Regions from separate parts of the Shewanella denitrificans OS217 genome, predicted to be linked through region 2. Evidence: predicted binding sites of a transcription regulator. Region 2 holds the regulator's gene; the other holds the start of a gene.
The links. Region 2 encodes sigma-54, which starts transcription at its own class of promoters, with help from an activator protein. Its sites were predicted from a motif close to GTTGGCACGNNNNTNGNNT; they were not measured.
Positions count from the first base shown of each region.

Region 1: the regulator sigma-54 is predicted to act here: its motif matches at 2,718-2,736, upstream of SDEN_RS06750 (flagellar assembly protein FlgT).

Region 1 covers NC_007954.1:1,513,339-1,520,775, reverse strand. The annotation lists gene flgA (flagellar basal body P-ring formation chaperone FlgA) at 1-209, shown strand, start outside; gene flgM (flagellar biosynthesis anti-sigma factor FlgM) at 283-606, shown strand; gene SDEN_RS06765 (flagella synthesis protein FlgN) at 713-1,138, shown strand; gene SDEN_RS06760 (LPP20 family lipoprotein) at 1,210-1,656, opposite strand; gene SDEN_RS06755 (FlgO family outer membrane protein) at 1,659-2,339, opposite strand; gene SDEN_RS06750 (flagellar assembly protein FlgT) at 2,916-4,130, shown strand; tRNA gene SDEN_RS06745 (tRNA-Arg) at 4,374-4,450, shown strand; gene SDEN_RS06740 (putative sugar O-methyltransferase) at 4,868-5,932, opposite strand; gene SDEN_RS06735 (WbqC family protein) at 6,015-6,755, opposite strand; gene SDEN_RS06730 (class I SAM-dependent methyltransferase) at 6,752-7,381, opposite strand; gene SDEN_RS06725 (spore coat polysaccharide biosynthesis protein) at 7,432-7,437, opposite strand, start outside.
Region 2 covers NC_007954.1:558,987-566,423, forward strand. The annotation lists gene SDEN_RS02555 (HPr family phosphocarrier protein) at 1-68, opposite strand, end outside; gene rapZ (RNase adapter RapZ) at 90-944, opposite strand; gene ptsN (PTS IIA-like nitrogen regulatory protein PtsN) at 941-1,384, opposite strand; gene hpf (ribosome hibernation promoting factor) at 1,387-1,674, opposite strand; gene SDEN_RS02575 (RNA polymerase factor sigma-54) at 1,701-3,182, opposite strand; gene lptB (LPS export ABC transporter ATP-binding protein) at 3,269-4,000, opposite strand; gene lptA (lipopolysaccharide transport periplasmic protein LptA) at 3,997-4,551, opposite strand; gene lptC (LPS export ABC transporter periplasmic protein LptC) at 4,538-5,098, opposite strand; gene kdsC (3-deoxy-manno-octulosonate-8-phosphatase KdsC) at 5,095-5,646, opposite strand; gene SDEN_RS02600 (KpsF/GutQ family sugar-phosphate isomerase) at 5,648-6,625, opposite strand; gene SDEN_RS02605 (calcium/sodium antiporter) at 6,690-7,437, opposite strand, start outside.

The DNA of each region.
Region 1 (7,437 bases), 950 kb from region 2:
CTCCTATTCTCAGTGGTAATTTATGCTTTGTGTGTAAGGGAGATCCGGTTTCTATTTTTGCCCGAACTGAAAATATTGTCATAAAAACCTCAGGAGAAGCACTTAATGATGGCAATGAAGGCGATACTATTAGGGTGAAGAACAGCATTTCGAACAGAGAGTTAGATGCTCAAGTCACAGGGATTGGCGAAGTTGAAGTAAAAATGTAAAATAGATTACAGTTTACATTTTAACGGCCGATACCCTGTTAGAGAAATTGACTTATTCACGCTGGAGCCTACCATGGCAATTGATATTAACAAGCTAAATACAAGCACAACACAGTTAAGATCCAATAGGGATATGGCTGCTAAAGCCTCTGAAACTGCGGCCAAGCCAAGCACCTCGAATGTAAAAACAGACTCAGTGAGTATCACCTCACAAGCTCAGCAACTTCAAAGTGCGCAAGCTAAAATGTCTTCCATACCTGAAGTTGATCAAAAAAAGGTAGCTGAAATCAAATTAGCGATTTCAGAAGGTCGTTATACTGTTGACCCAGAAAAATTGGCAGCCAATATTGCCAGTTTTGAGGCCGAGCTCAGTGAGCTGGGGCTTGATGTCGAGTAAGATTAGTCATGCTTAAGCACATTAGATTAGCTGTTTTGCTTAAGTTCGGATGCTAATTGTTACTCTTATTACCTTACTTTTCAAAGTGACACATATTGAGTAACCTATGACTGAACTTCTCAAACTGCTAGCTTATCAGCTTGGTATTCTTGCTAAGTTAAAAACACTGATAGCCGAGGAAACTCAAGCATTGCACCAACGTGATGCCGATTTACTCATGAACTTGGCGAAAGATAAACTTCAGTGTTTAAACGAATTGCAGATGAATGACACTAAACTGGCAAACCACTCAGAAAATAAATTACTAAGCACTGAAGCAAGCCTAATAGAAAAAGTGGCTCAAACTAAAGCATTACTCAAAGAGTGCCAAGATAATAACAAGCAAAATGCCAGCCTAATTGAGCTCAATATTGCCAGCCTAAATCGTTTCTCTCAAGCGCTACAAGTCAGTCGTAATGCAACAAGCCTAACTTATAATGATAAAGGCAAGACTTCCACTATTTCCAGTCTCGGCGATGGGTACAAAGCTTAACGGTTACTTTGAACCAATAAATAATAAAAAAGCCGCATCAGCGGCTTTTTTATTTATCAATTGTTGTAGACCTAAAAGTAGGTAACATCTTTCACTTTTTTAGGGCGATTTTGCTGTTCGTATAACGCCCAAACAAGAGAGAAGTCTAGCTCCAATTCAGTGACGTAATGCTCGCCAGACGGATAACTTTTCACCACCTTAGCACCACGGATTAATCCAGAGACATTGGCCTTTACATTATCATCTGTTAGCAACCAATCACTCACACTTGAGTTCGCGGTGATCTTTTGACCGTACACTTGCTCAGCTAATTCACGATATGCCACGACTTTAGATGCTTGCATTGCCATTAGCACTCTGTGAGCTTGACTATCTGAGGGCTGAGTTGCCAGTGGCGCATAGCCAATGGCAGTCAATTTAGGAAAGTTTGATGGGGCTTCAGTTTCCCATTGAACATACCTGTCACCAGAAGAACAAGCGGATAATAAAACGCAGACAAGCAAAATAGTTAATCTCATGGTTATTTCCTCACCCCTAAGCTTTCTTTACCTTCTGTTTCATGACGATAGAGCACGCCATCGCGGGAGATAATTTTATTCGATGGCACCAAATACCCAGACAGTGTCACATTCGACGCAAAAGATTGCGCCGCTGAAACGACGCGATTATTACTCACATCCACAACTCTGGCATTCACCACTAATCCTTCTGGCGTAAAACTCATGCTCGATACCACCACATGTGACACTGGTAAGTCTGAAGGTAGGTGTTGCCAGTCCCGGCTCAATATAAATTCTCCTTGCTGAGTGGATCTTAGTGATTCAGCCACATTCATATCCACCAGGTTAAATTCATGGGCATGAAATGCTGCAATCATGCCTTGCTGTAATTGCAATCCAAGATCATTAGTATTATCGAAACTATTAAGCATCACAGGTGTAGTCACAAGTAGGGGCTGATCCGCTCTGAGCGCATCATTATGTACCACAAGCTCATTCACTAACTTCTCAGCAAGCACATTGACTTGCCCCTTAGGTGACAACCCAGCTTCATTGATGTCATAGGAAAGCTTCAATTTGGCAACCGGCTCTGTATTGTTTGGATTCACAACATGGCCCTGATTGTTAAATGAGAGATCTGCCGGTTGGCGCGCGCAGGCTCCTAAAAACAAGATGATGGTTACCACGGTAAATTTTTGCATTAGCAAATTCCTTTGGATGACACGAGTATTCATTGCCCTGCCCTTTATCTCAGTGACATTGAGTCAAACGGCAAAATTTAGACATATGCCTAAAAACTAATTTTAACAAGCAATTTTCAAGCCAAAATAACTTGTTGGCTAGAAAAAACAATCTAACTCAACCCAGTAACAGAACCTAATACTTAGGGTCATTGAATATGAACTCTAATCTAGCTTACATCTGGATTAAGCTATCTGATATCGGCTCTTGCTATAGTTAGCCTAGAATGTGAGTGTTAACTTCTATGATATTGACTCTTTATCGGCTCAAGTAGGCCGATCTTTATGGATAAGATGAGTGAAGCCGTTAGCCTCTAACGTGAACAGGGAAAATATTTTTTTGGCGTAAAAATTGCTTGTAAGATACTTAAGCTGCATTAAGAGTCACTATTTCGTCATAATGCTTAGCGCTAAAACTGAACGGCTAGTCTGCTATTCATTTTACATTTAAGTGCCTAAAGTATTCATGATGCAATATTTATGCAGCAAGCATACACAGCAGCAATACACATTAATGGTCATGCACGAGGCTTCAACATGAAAGCACAGGAATTCAACTTTTCTCAACGCAAACTTAAGCCACTTAAGCGTCATATTACTCTTGCCTTAGTCAGCCTTTGTAGTTTGATATTTATCACTCAAGCTTATAGCGAGCAAATTGAGGTCACTGGCAAAGCCCGTATTGTAAATGATGATTTTGACAAGGCTCGGGAAGATGCCATAAGTCAGGCCTTAAATTACGCTAGCTTAAAAGCAGGGGTTAATTTCAACAGCGAGCAAAAAATAGAACAAGGCAGATTGACTCAGGATTCTTTCTCTATGCAAAGAATGGGCGTAGCCGATAACATCGTCTTGGTCAGTGAGTCAGTCAGAAATAATATTCTTACTGTAGTGCTAGCCCTTGAGCTTTCAGATCAAGAAACCAATGCCCAGTGTCAAAAGCAAACCTTAAAAGCCGCCATCATCTTGCCACAGGCATTAATCGCCGACAGATCTCAACTTAGGTATGGTCAGCTCGCGAAATTTGAGCAAGCTGTATCTCAAAAATTAGGCAATGTTATCAATGCTCAATCAAATTATAGCTTTATGCGAATTCACGCCAATGAGAAACTCGACCAAGCTAATACTTTATCGAATTTTAAAGGCTACCGGATCCCGACATGGTTGGGTGAAATCACCGACAGTCAGTACTTACTCCAACCTGAGATTTTAGATATTTCATTGCAAGAAGGCCGTAGTTCCTATTTAGGCTTTGTGTCTGAACCCGCCATTAGGCAATTCAGCTTTAAACTTACCTTGTACCATGGGATCAGTGGCGAAATCGTCTGGAGTAAATCCTTTTCAGACACTGCTCCGTGGGAATTTGAGCTTCAGGAAACGGTTTCCCCTAGTAGTCAGCATTTCTGGGATTCCGCTTATGGACAAAGCATGATCCAACTTTTTCAAGAAAGTAGCCTGTCACTGGATGAGGAGCTAAGTTGCCGCCCGCTACTGGGGCAGATCATCGCTCGCCAAGGAGAAAGGATTATTATTAACCTTGGCCGCAAAAATGGTGTGCAAACCGGTGATAAATTTCAAATTATCCTGCAGCAGAACATCCCTGACAGGCTCAACAACATGAGAACCATAGCAACCCAGAGCCAAACCAGTATCACTATTGATCAAGTGTCGGAAGACACAGCCACTGCGGCCATAGTTGGCATGGGCGCTGCTGATAATATTCAGCTACAAGATATTGCCCTTAAACTATAGCCTTACGCTGGCCATAATCTAAGGCGCTAATCATTAGCCCTGAGCAAATGCGCCTTCACAATAGCCATGTTCACAGTAATGTGTATGCATGGCTAGTTTGATAACTATTAAACAACAAAAATCTCAGATAAGCTGTCAATCGAGATATCAAAACCACATTGAGCTTAAGTTTTAATCAGTTATCACTTTTTTTGCTTAAAGCTCGTATCTTTTTGCTGATATTTTTATATAATGGCCTCCAAAGTCCCAGTGGCACAGCTGGATAGCGCAATCCCCTCCTAAGGGATAGGTCGCAGGTTCGAATCCTGCCTGGGACACCATTCTTACTAAATTAAAATACCCTAAGCTATTATCGAATATAAAACGGGACATTACATTCGATAATAAGCACTGCCGCAGCACTTGAATTTAAATCAGAAATATTCAGTTCATGTAGATTTTTCAAGCAAATGTAAACATCTTACTTCTCTTTGTGAAATCAAACCAATCATCTATATTATTCTATAATCATTATCTAACATCTTAGCTGAACAAGTATTGAATTGGAAAAACCTAGAGTGTGCGATGTTAAGCAATTAAGATGGCTAATTGTTACTTAACTTCTCCTCTGGATAATAAATACATATCAAATAGTTCTTTGCACCGCTAACTGAGTTATTCTTGTTGTCAGCGCAAAGTTTAAGTTTGAATGTAAATATTTGGATTTTTTACTATTTTAATGATATTTATTCATATTTTCATCCGAGTTTAGGTTGTTTACGCCGATAAAGGCGTAGCTCTGAGTGAAATCCATCTATGGTTTGATAGCCAAAAGGCAGCACATTGGTTGCCAGCAACTCATAATCAGGTAAGAACTTATCATAGTCATCTGATTTTATTGCTTTTTTAACACCGACCTGTGAATCATCGTGCGCAAGCTGCTTTCCTTCCCTCAAGTTTCTTAAGAGTATGTAAGTACTTTGTAACCTGTCTATTTCGCTCAAATAATTCTCAACTATATCAGGCTCCATTTCTTGAAAAGAGATAAAATTAACGAATAAATCGATCTTTCCTTCCAAGCTAGGCAATTGCCATGGACACATAATGGCGGCTTTATGCTTGCTTCTAAGGTCATCAATAACCAAAGCTTGTTTTGATAGCACACTATAGTCCGCAACATGACTCTGGCCAAAAACGGACTGAAGATAAAAAGTTGAAAATATGCATGTAGGAGGAATATCTACATTAATATAAAAAGTGTCATTACGCTCATCACTTAATAAAATTTCACCTAATGAACCAAAACCACCACCAATTTCAACCACTGTTTTTACCGATAAATCAGAGATGTGCTGTTTTAAAAAATTTATCCCTAACAAATAATTTAAACTTGATCGGCTGTAGTTGCGCCCTTCGAATTCAAAATGCTCTACCGGTTCACCCACTTTAGATTCCGAAAAGTGTTCAGTGTAAGGTGCACGATTTGATTGACTCGCAAGATAGACCCTAAAGTCTGCCCTGGCTTGACTTTCACCAGAAAGAAAATCTGTCATAAAGAGTTTAGCTTTAGGCGTAACAACAATATCTTGGCAGCGGCTAGCAAGCTCAGCATACTTTTTCGGCTCTGTGATCATGCCATTGAATAAATATGTCGGTACAAAATAACCTAATGTACTAGGTAATGATCTGAACTTGGTGATGCCATAAGTATCCAAATCTTGTTGTAAATACTCTGCCCCCATTCGCCAAAAGTGCGTAGGACGGAAACACTCATCAACATTATCCATATCATTAGAAATAGACTCGACTAACTCTTTCCACATAATTAGGTTTCCTTAAATATTATCACTATTCTCAACGCCCTAAACAACACCGATAAGCCCTCACACGACAAGATAAGTGACTTCATCTTGGAAGGCTTGTGTAATTAATTGGTGCTTGTCGAAATTGGCGAATTAATGTCACCGTGTTTTGGGGCCCTAAATTAAATAAGGCGTCTATGATGCTAAGGTGCGAGATGAAACCATCATATACCTGTGTATATTGTGGATGTACAAACTGATGATAAAAAACATCGATGCCATTTTCCCCCAAATCCCCACCTGAAGACTCTTGTTCTATGTAGGCCATGGCCCCCAAGGGAGATAAATATTGATCTGCATCTAAGTGTTTGCATATAGAGGTCAGCCGCGCATCTTTAATACCTTCTATATCGACTAATTCAGACGCTAGCATTCTAGGCGTGTTTATACCCATAAAAGTGCACAGCGCGTTAATGACACTAATATTAAATTGACTGAGAGAGGTTTCATCTTTTTGATAAAGGCTCTCTAACAAGGGGTAAACCTGGGCAAAATAAGGTGCCTTTTGGTAGTTCATTTGAATACTTTTTAAATGCTTTTTACGCCAAGGATGACCAGTAACGAATTGGGTCTGATGTATTAATGTCTCATCGAATCTTTTAGGGGTCGCAATAGCGACCCTGAGCATAAGTTCCCCCTGCGATGAACGTATGCGGTTTCTCACTTGCCATCCACTGCGCTCTAACTGCACATTATCCAAAAATACAAATTTGTCCGCAATGTCAATGAGGTCAAAATACCCCATCCAAGGCAAATACGTGGGTTGCATAATGCTCAAGATCACGACGCTTCCTTATGCCTTAACGACATAGTAAATTCATAGGGAAAACCGCCTGGCTTAGTCAAATAATCGTGTTTAAGGGTCACGTATGGCGTGATGTTGCGTTTGCAATAATCAAACAATGATAAAGGGCTGATGTAAAAGAGTGTTTCATCCTGATATTGAACATAGTCAGATAGGGCATTAAACACCACACCGATATTAACTTTAGCCATGGACTCTTTGAGCGCAAGTTCAATAAACTCTTGATTATTTTTTATCTTATTATTGAATATTCCACTTATGAGCACATAGTCATATCCAGTGGGTATCTCATCTTGTAAGATATTGAATTCCATGAATTTCGCGTTGAGATCTTCGCCATACTTTCCTTTAGCAAGTTCAATAAACTCAGGGACAAAATCACAGCCTAAATACTTACCAGTGAATCCATTTTGTCTTAAGTAAGGCAGCATGTCAGCCAAACCGCATCCTAAATCAATGATATTGCAGGTCTTATCTATGCCGTGACTTAATATTGAAAACCTGACGACTTGTGAGTCATGGGTTGGATATTGCACGGCAGCCGGAGAATCACCCGACTGAGCATAAAGTAATTGATAGTGCGCCTTTAGATCCTTAATCATCATTTAATCTCTTAACTTGTCTAATGAGTTTTCAACACTGGATTTCAACTGGTTTACTT
Region 2 (7,437 bases):
TTAGTGGCCGCTCTGGCATGAAGACCTAGCTTGTTGACTATGGTTATCTTGCGTTCGAGTCTAGGCATAGCGCAATTTCCCTGCTGGCATTAGGCTTTGACGTCACCTAATTCACGATGACGCGCGTTGACCACATGTTTGCCATTGGCAAAGCGTTTGGCGAGCTGATCGGCAATGTAGACAGATCTGTGCTGGCCACCCGTACAGCCTATGGCTATGGTTAAATAGCTGCGGTTATTACGCTCAAGGTGTGGCATCCAGGTTTCGAATAAGTTTTCAATCTGCCAAATTAATTTATGCACTAGGGGCTGGCGCGCTAAGAACTCTTGCACAGGGACATCGAGCCCTGTGAGTGGTCTCAGCTCGGTTTCCCAATGAGGATTTGGCAAGAAACGCACATCGAACATGAAATCGGCTTCGGTGGGCATGCCATGTTTAAAACCGAAGGATTCTATGTTGATCACCAGTTCCTTATCGACGCTGCCCAGTAAAATTTGCCTGACTTGATCGCTTAATTCATACACATTGAGTAAAGAGGTGTCTATGTGGTGATCGACCATCTTGGCGATAGGCTCAAGTAGGCGGCCCTCGAGTTTAATCGCCTCTTGCAGCGACATCTGGCTTCTCGATAGTGGGTGCAGTCTGCGGGTTTCGCTGAAGCGTTTAAGTAATACTTTGTCACTTGAATTTAAGAAGAAACTGCTGATTTCTGTTTCAGGAGGCAGTAGGGCCAGTTGCTGCTCGAGTACTTTGCCCTGCTCGGCAATATTACGCACATCGACACTGATGGCCACTAAGTCATTACTGCTCTTGAGTTGTGCCAGCAGGCTACCAATTAAAGGCAGTGGTAGGTTATCGACGCAGTAATAACCTAGGTCTTCCAATACCCTAAGGGCGACGGATTTTCCTGAGCCAGAACGCCCCGATACGATCACAAGTTTCATTGAGTTATTACCTGGTAAAGTTCGGCTGCATCTTGGGTTTTACGCAGCTGTTTTAAAATGTGTTTGTCCGATAGTTTTTCAGCCATGGCCGCTAAGGTGCTTAAATGCTGCTTACATTGATCCTCGGGTACCAATAAGGCAAATAGTAGATCAACAGGTTGCTTATCGATAGCATCGAATGCTATGGCTTCATCGCATTTGATAAATACGCCTATTGGTTGAGTGATATTGTCTAAACGGCCATGTGGTATCGCAATGCCATTCCCAATTCCTGTGCTGCCCATTTTTTCTCTGGCCACTAGGCTTTCGAAAACTGCTTGCGCAGAGAGGGGTGGGTACTGGGCAGCGACAAGTTCGCTGATGAGTTCCAGTACCTTTTTCTTACTGCCCGGTGTGGCACAGGTGGTGCATTCCGGCTGCAGTATGCTACAAAGTTCCATTGTTAGTGTTTTGTTAACTTCTCTTTGTGTTTAATGACCTGGCGATCGAGTTTATCGATCAGGATGTCTATGGCAGCGTACATGTCGGCATGCTCTGATGTTGCGAACACTTCTGTACCACTTAAGCTAATTCTTGCTTCAGCAATTTGCTGTAATTTCTCAACATTTAGCACCACATGGACATTATTGATCTGATCGTAGTGGCGTTCAAGTTTAGAAAATTTGCCGCTAATGTATTCGCGCAGTGATTCGGTTATCTCTATATGGTGCCCAGTTACATTGATCTGCATTACACATCCTCCAATAGCCTAGTAGGTTATAAACTCTTACGTTGGTTTGAGGGGGGGATGAGCATTGCTTCACGATATTTTGCTATCGTACGACGGGCAACATTAATCCCCTGTTCCGCCAGAAGTTGAGCCATTTTGCTATCGCTTAATGGCTTTTTCTGGTTTTCTGCGGCAACCAGCTTTTTAATGAAAGCGCGGATTGCGGTAGATGAGCATTCACCCCCATCATCGGTACTCACATGGCTTGAAAAGAAGTACTTGAGTTCAAACAAGCCTTTGGGGGTGTGCATGTATTTTTGGGTGGTAACACGAGAAATGGTCGACTCATGCATCTCAACGGCTTCTGCTATGTCATTGAGAACCATAGGTTTCATTGCTTCTTCACCAAACTCGAAGAACCCTTGTTGATATTGAACTATGCAATTAGCCACTTTGAGCAAGGTATCGTTACGGCTCTCTAAGCTTTTAATAAACCATTTGGCCTCTTGCAAATTACCACGAATAAATTGGCTATCGACTTGGCTCTTGCTGCTGCGAGCCATAGCGGCATACTGCTGATTCACGCTGATTTTTGGCATACAATCGGGATTGAGCTCAACCATCCAGCGGCCATTCTTCTTGAGTACAGTCACATCAGGGATCACGTATTCATCTTCATTATGGGCCACAATAAGCCCAGGCCTTGGATTTAAGGATTGGATTAAGGCGATGGCGTCCCTGAGTTCGTCTTCTTTAAGGCGAGTTTTACGCATTAACAATCTAAAATCGCGGCCTGCGATCAAGTCTAAATACTCATCGATGAGCATACGTGCATTGTTTAAATGAGGCACGTCGGCGGCATATTGGGCCAACTGGATCAACAAACACTCCCGCAGGTCTCTCGCGGCTATGCCCACAGGGTCGAAATGCTGTACTCGTTTTAATACGGCTTCGACTTCATCCAGTTCAACATCGCTGTTGCCCATGGCTTCGAGAATATCTTGGGTGGACTGAGTGAGATAACCGCGCTCATCGATGGCATCTATGATGGCGGTGGCGATGGCCCGATCGGTTTCAGAGAAGGGGGTGAGATTTTTTTGCCACTCTAGATGCTCGTATAAGCCTTCGGTGGTTTCCCCTTGAAAGGGCATATCATCGAAACTGCCACCACTGGCTGAACCTGAATTGGGCGCTGCGGTGAAGACTTCATCCCAGGTGGTATCCATGGGTAACTCATCGGGCATGGATTCCTTGGTTAAGGATTCTGCTGTGTCCACAGAGGAGGTGTCTTTCTCGACGCTGACTTGGCTATTGTCGCTGAAATCGGTATCACCTTGGATGTCATCTTTTTTAGGGGGTTTTTCTTGTGAGAACTCGTCTTCTAGTTCCAATAAGGGATTGGACTCAAGGGCTTGTTGAATTTCTTGCTGTAGCTCCAATGAAGAAAGTTGCAGCAGGCGAATCGCCTGTTGCAGCTGAGGGGTCATAGTCAGATGTTGACCCATTTTAAGTTGGAGTGACGCTTTCATTTACCGCATATCCCTAGTGTCTATTCCATGAGTGCGACAGATCTTGGTGGAGCATTATCTGTGCCCCTGAACGTCATTTTAATTAACTATAGCTTGAATTGTTCGCCTAAGTACACTGCCCGAACCTGCTGATTATCTAAGATTTCAGCAGGTGTGCCTTCGGCAATCAAATTGCCGTGGCTGACGATATAAGCGCGTTCGCAAACATCCAAGGTTTCCCTGACATTATGATCGGTAATCAATACGCCAAGGCCGCGACTCTTGAGCTGTTGGATTATTTTTTTTATATCTATAACTGAGATAGGGTCAACACCAGCGAAAGGCTCATCCAGAAGAATAAACTGGGGATCGGCGGCTAGTGCGCGGGCTATCTCAACCCGGCGACGTTCACCACCAGATAATGACATGCCTTGGCTGTCACGAATATGGGTAATGTGAAATTCTTCTAACAAATGCTCGAGTTGCTCCTCACGCTCGTCGTTTGATAACGACTTACGGGTCTGCAATACGGCCATGATGTTGTCTCTGACCGTGAGCTTGCGAAAAATACTGGCCTCTTGGGGCAAGTAACCTATGCCTTTACGGGCACGCAAATGCATGGGATCGCCGGTGAGATCGTCATCATCAATCAGAATGCGGCCCTTGTCGCTCTTAACTAAACCCACCACCATATAAAAGGTCGTGGTTTTGCCTGCACCATTGGGGCCCAGTAGACCGACAATTTGCCCCGTGCTAACGGATAAACTGACATCTTTTACCACCTGGCGATTCTTGTAACTCTTAGCAAGATTTTCAGCGGTCAACTTAGATTGGATCATTGCTCATCCTGCTTCTTAACTGGGATTTCAGGTAGGCTAGGTTTGATATTGCTATCCTGATAATTTTCAGGCTGAATAATGGTGATAACCCTGTCTTGTCCCTTACCCGTACTCTCTGCAATCAATTGCTGATCTTTGATATTGTAACGAATACTGTTACCTGTGACTTGGTTGCCGGCTTGATCTAACTTGGCTTCGCCTGTTAGCGTCAAGGTACGGGAAGCAAGATCGTAGCGGATCTCTTTAGCGCTAGCGGTACCTGTGCTGCCATCATCTAACTCTTGGCTAAAAGTCGCAGGATTTCCTATGGCCAACATCACTTTGCTTGGGCTCTTAGCCGTGCTAAATGCGCGCAGTTCATCGGCATGAATATTGATACTGCCTTGCACTACCTTAACTGGGCCAAAGAAGATAATTTGATTGTTCTTGATATCGGCTTTCTGGCTAACGGCTTCAACCTTAAGCTCTTGTTGTAAATCGCCTTGCTTAGCGTGAACGCTATGGCAAGTTGCCATTAATAGGCCTATCAAGAGTATGTTACTTTGCTTCATATGTTCCTTCTACCTGACTTAGTAAGGTCAATTCTTCTGCTTCTAGGTCAGCATACAGGCCTAAGCCTTGAATAATAAAGTCTTTCCCTTTGACATATAGCATGTCATCGGAGGTCATTATCATGGTATTCATGTCGAATGCCAATGACTGAGTTGAGATTGATTGTACTGGTTCTTCGATGTTAATAGCATCAATTATTACATTGTTCTCTAAAAGCATTTTGCCAGTCTGCTTGTTTAATCTGCCCTTATTGGCTTGTAACTGCCATTGGGCCTTACCCGACTCAGGATAAACCAAATACACAGGCTCAGTGAAATGAGTCACCTGAGTCGACTCATAGTGTTCCATGTGGGTTGCGGTGACTTTGCTGACTAACAAGCCTTGCTTGTCGAACTCGGCGCTTCGTAGCTCATCGGCAATAAATGCGGGCCTTTCGATAACATCAACTTGAATTTGTTCCATGGCGTTACGCTTGACTTGCACTTGCCAGTACAAGAACAGCGAGGCGCTAAAAAAGGCAATAATGGCTAAGGTAACGCGATTCATATACTCATACCGTGAGCCGAGTTGAACTTATCTTGGCTTAATAACAGTAAATCTGCCAGTTCTCTCAGTGCACCATGACCGCCATTGATTTGAGTCACCATATGAGCATGTTGTTTAACATAGGGGTGACCATCGGCAACACACACGGCAAGGCCGACCGCTTTCATGACGGGTAAATCCACCATGTCATCACCTATGTAGGCGACTTCTTCTGGGCTCACTTGGTAGTGTTGCATCAGGGCATTAAATGGCACAAACTTATCGTCTATGCCTTGATAAATCTGGCTGATCCCAAGGGCTGTCATGCGGTTTTCGACAATTTTAGATTTACGCCCAGTAATGACTGCAACCGCAAAGCCACTGGTTAGCAGTGAACGTACCCCATAACCATCGCGGGTATGGAAGGCTTTGAGCTCCTCGCCATTGTTACCCATGTAAATGCGACCATCGGAGAAGACTCCATCCACATCGCAGATGAGCAATTTAATTTTCTGTGCTTTGTTCCAGACTAAATCTGAAACTGGGCCATACAAACCTTGTTGCGCCATGCTATATCACTCCTGCTTTGACCATATCGAGCATATTCAATGCGCCAATCGGTTGCTGCTGTTCATTGACCACGATTAGGCCGTTAATATTCTTGCTCTCCATCACTTGCAACGCCTGGGCCGCTAAAATGCCTGCCGTGGTGGTGACACAGTTCTTGGTCATGACTTGCTCTATGGGGGTGGTGCGCAAGTTCACTTCGGCGTCTATGACTCGGCGCAAATCGCCATCGGTGAAAATCCCCACTAAGCATTGGTTAGCATCGACGACAGCTGTCATGCCTAAACCTTTCTTGGAGATTTCATACAGGGCTTCAGTGATGCAAATATCGTGAGGTACGCAAGGTAGCCTGTCATCTTGATGCATGACATCACTGACTTTCAATAACAATTTACGACCTAGGGAGCCGCCAGGATGTGAAAGGGCAAAATCGTCCTGAGTAAAGCCTTTAGCTTGCAGTAAAGCAACGGCGAGGGCATCGCCCATCACTAAGGTTGCCGTGGTGCTTGACGTCGGCGCGAGTCCTAGGGGGCAGGCCTCTTCGGGCACTTGGATGCATAAATGTATCTTGGCAAGCTTGGCCATGTTGGACTCAGGCTTGCCTGTGATGGCAATAACCGGAACCCCCATGCGTTGAATGACTGGCAGTAAGGTTAAGATCTCACTGGACTCACCCGAGTTTGAAATGGCTAAAATGATGTCTTCTTTGGCCAGTGCGCCTAAGTCGCCGTGGCTGGCTTCACCCGGGTGGACAAAAAAGGCGGGGGTGCCCGTGCTGGCCAGCGTTGCCGATATTTTATTGCCAATATGGCCTGATTTCCCCATGCCCATGACGATGACCTTACCTTTACACTGTAAGATCAATTCACAGGCCTGACTAAACGCATCAGAGTCGACAAACTGGTAGAGGTGCTCTAGGGCAGCTTTCTCTATATCAATGACTTTGCAGCCCCATTGGCGCCACTGGTTTTGATTGACCATATTGCTCTCTTTTTTGCTAAAGGGTGAATAAACAGACCATTGCTGGCAACGCGCTTATTAGAAACTAGTTTGAGCTAAAAATAACGATCTGGTAAGCGATAAAGGTCAGCAGCAATAACACGCCATGCCAGCGAGTGAGCTGTTTTTTAGCGCCACTGGATAAGACTAATATGGCTAACGCGCAGCTCGTGGCTAATACCATGTAAAAATCTCGGCTGCTGGCCTGGGCATCCACTTCGCCAGGGGCAATCAATCCTGGCAGGGCCATAACAGCTAAAATATTGAAAACATTAGAGCCCACTATGTTGCCTATGGCAAGGTCGTGCTCTTTTTTCATGACGCCGGCCACACAAGCGGCTAGCTCAGGCAGGCTAGTGCCGACGGCGATAATGGTTAAGCCGATAACAAGATCCGATAAACCAAAGGTTTTGGCAATACCTACCGCACCATCGACCATCCAATCCGCCGATAAGGGTAAGAGTACCATGCCAACCACTATCCAGAATACGGCGCGCAATGTCGGTACGCCTTTGGGTATTTCAGCATCGGATTCATCGATAAAGGCATCGGCGGATTTATTACTGAGGGCTTGATAAATTAAGTAACCCATGAGGGCGAAGAATGCGCCGAGTAAAATTAAGCCATCGATGCGACTGAGAACACCATCATGGAGTAAAAAGCCTGCCAATACTGTGGCGGCTATCATAAGTGGGATTTCACGTTTTAGCGTTTCAGAGGTGACAGAAAGTGCACCCAGTAGCGCGGTAATACCTAATATCAGGGTAATATTGGCGACGTTAGATCCGAGGACA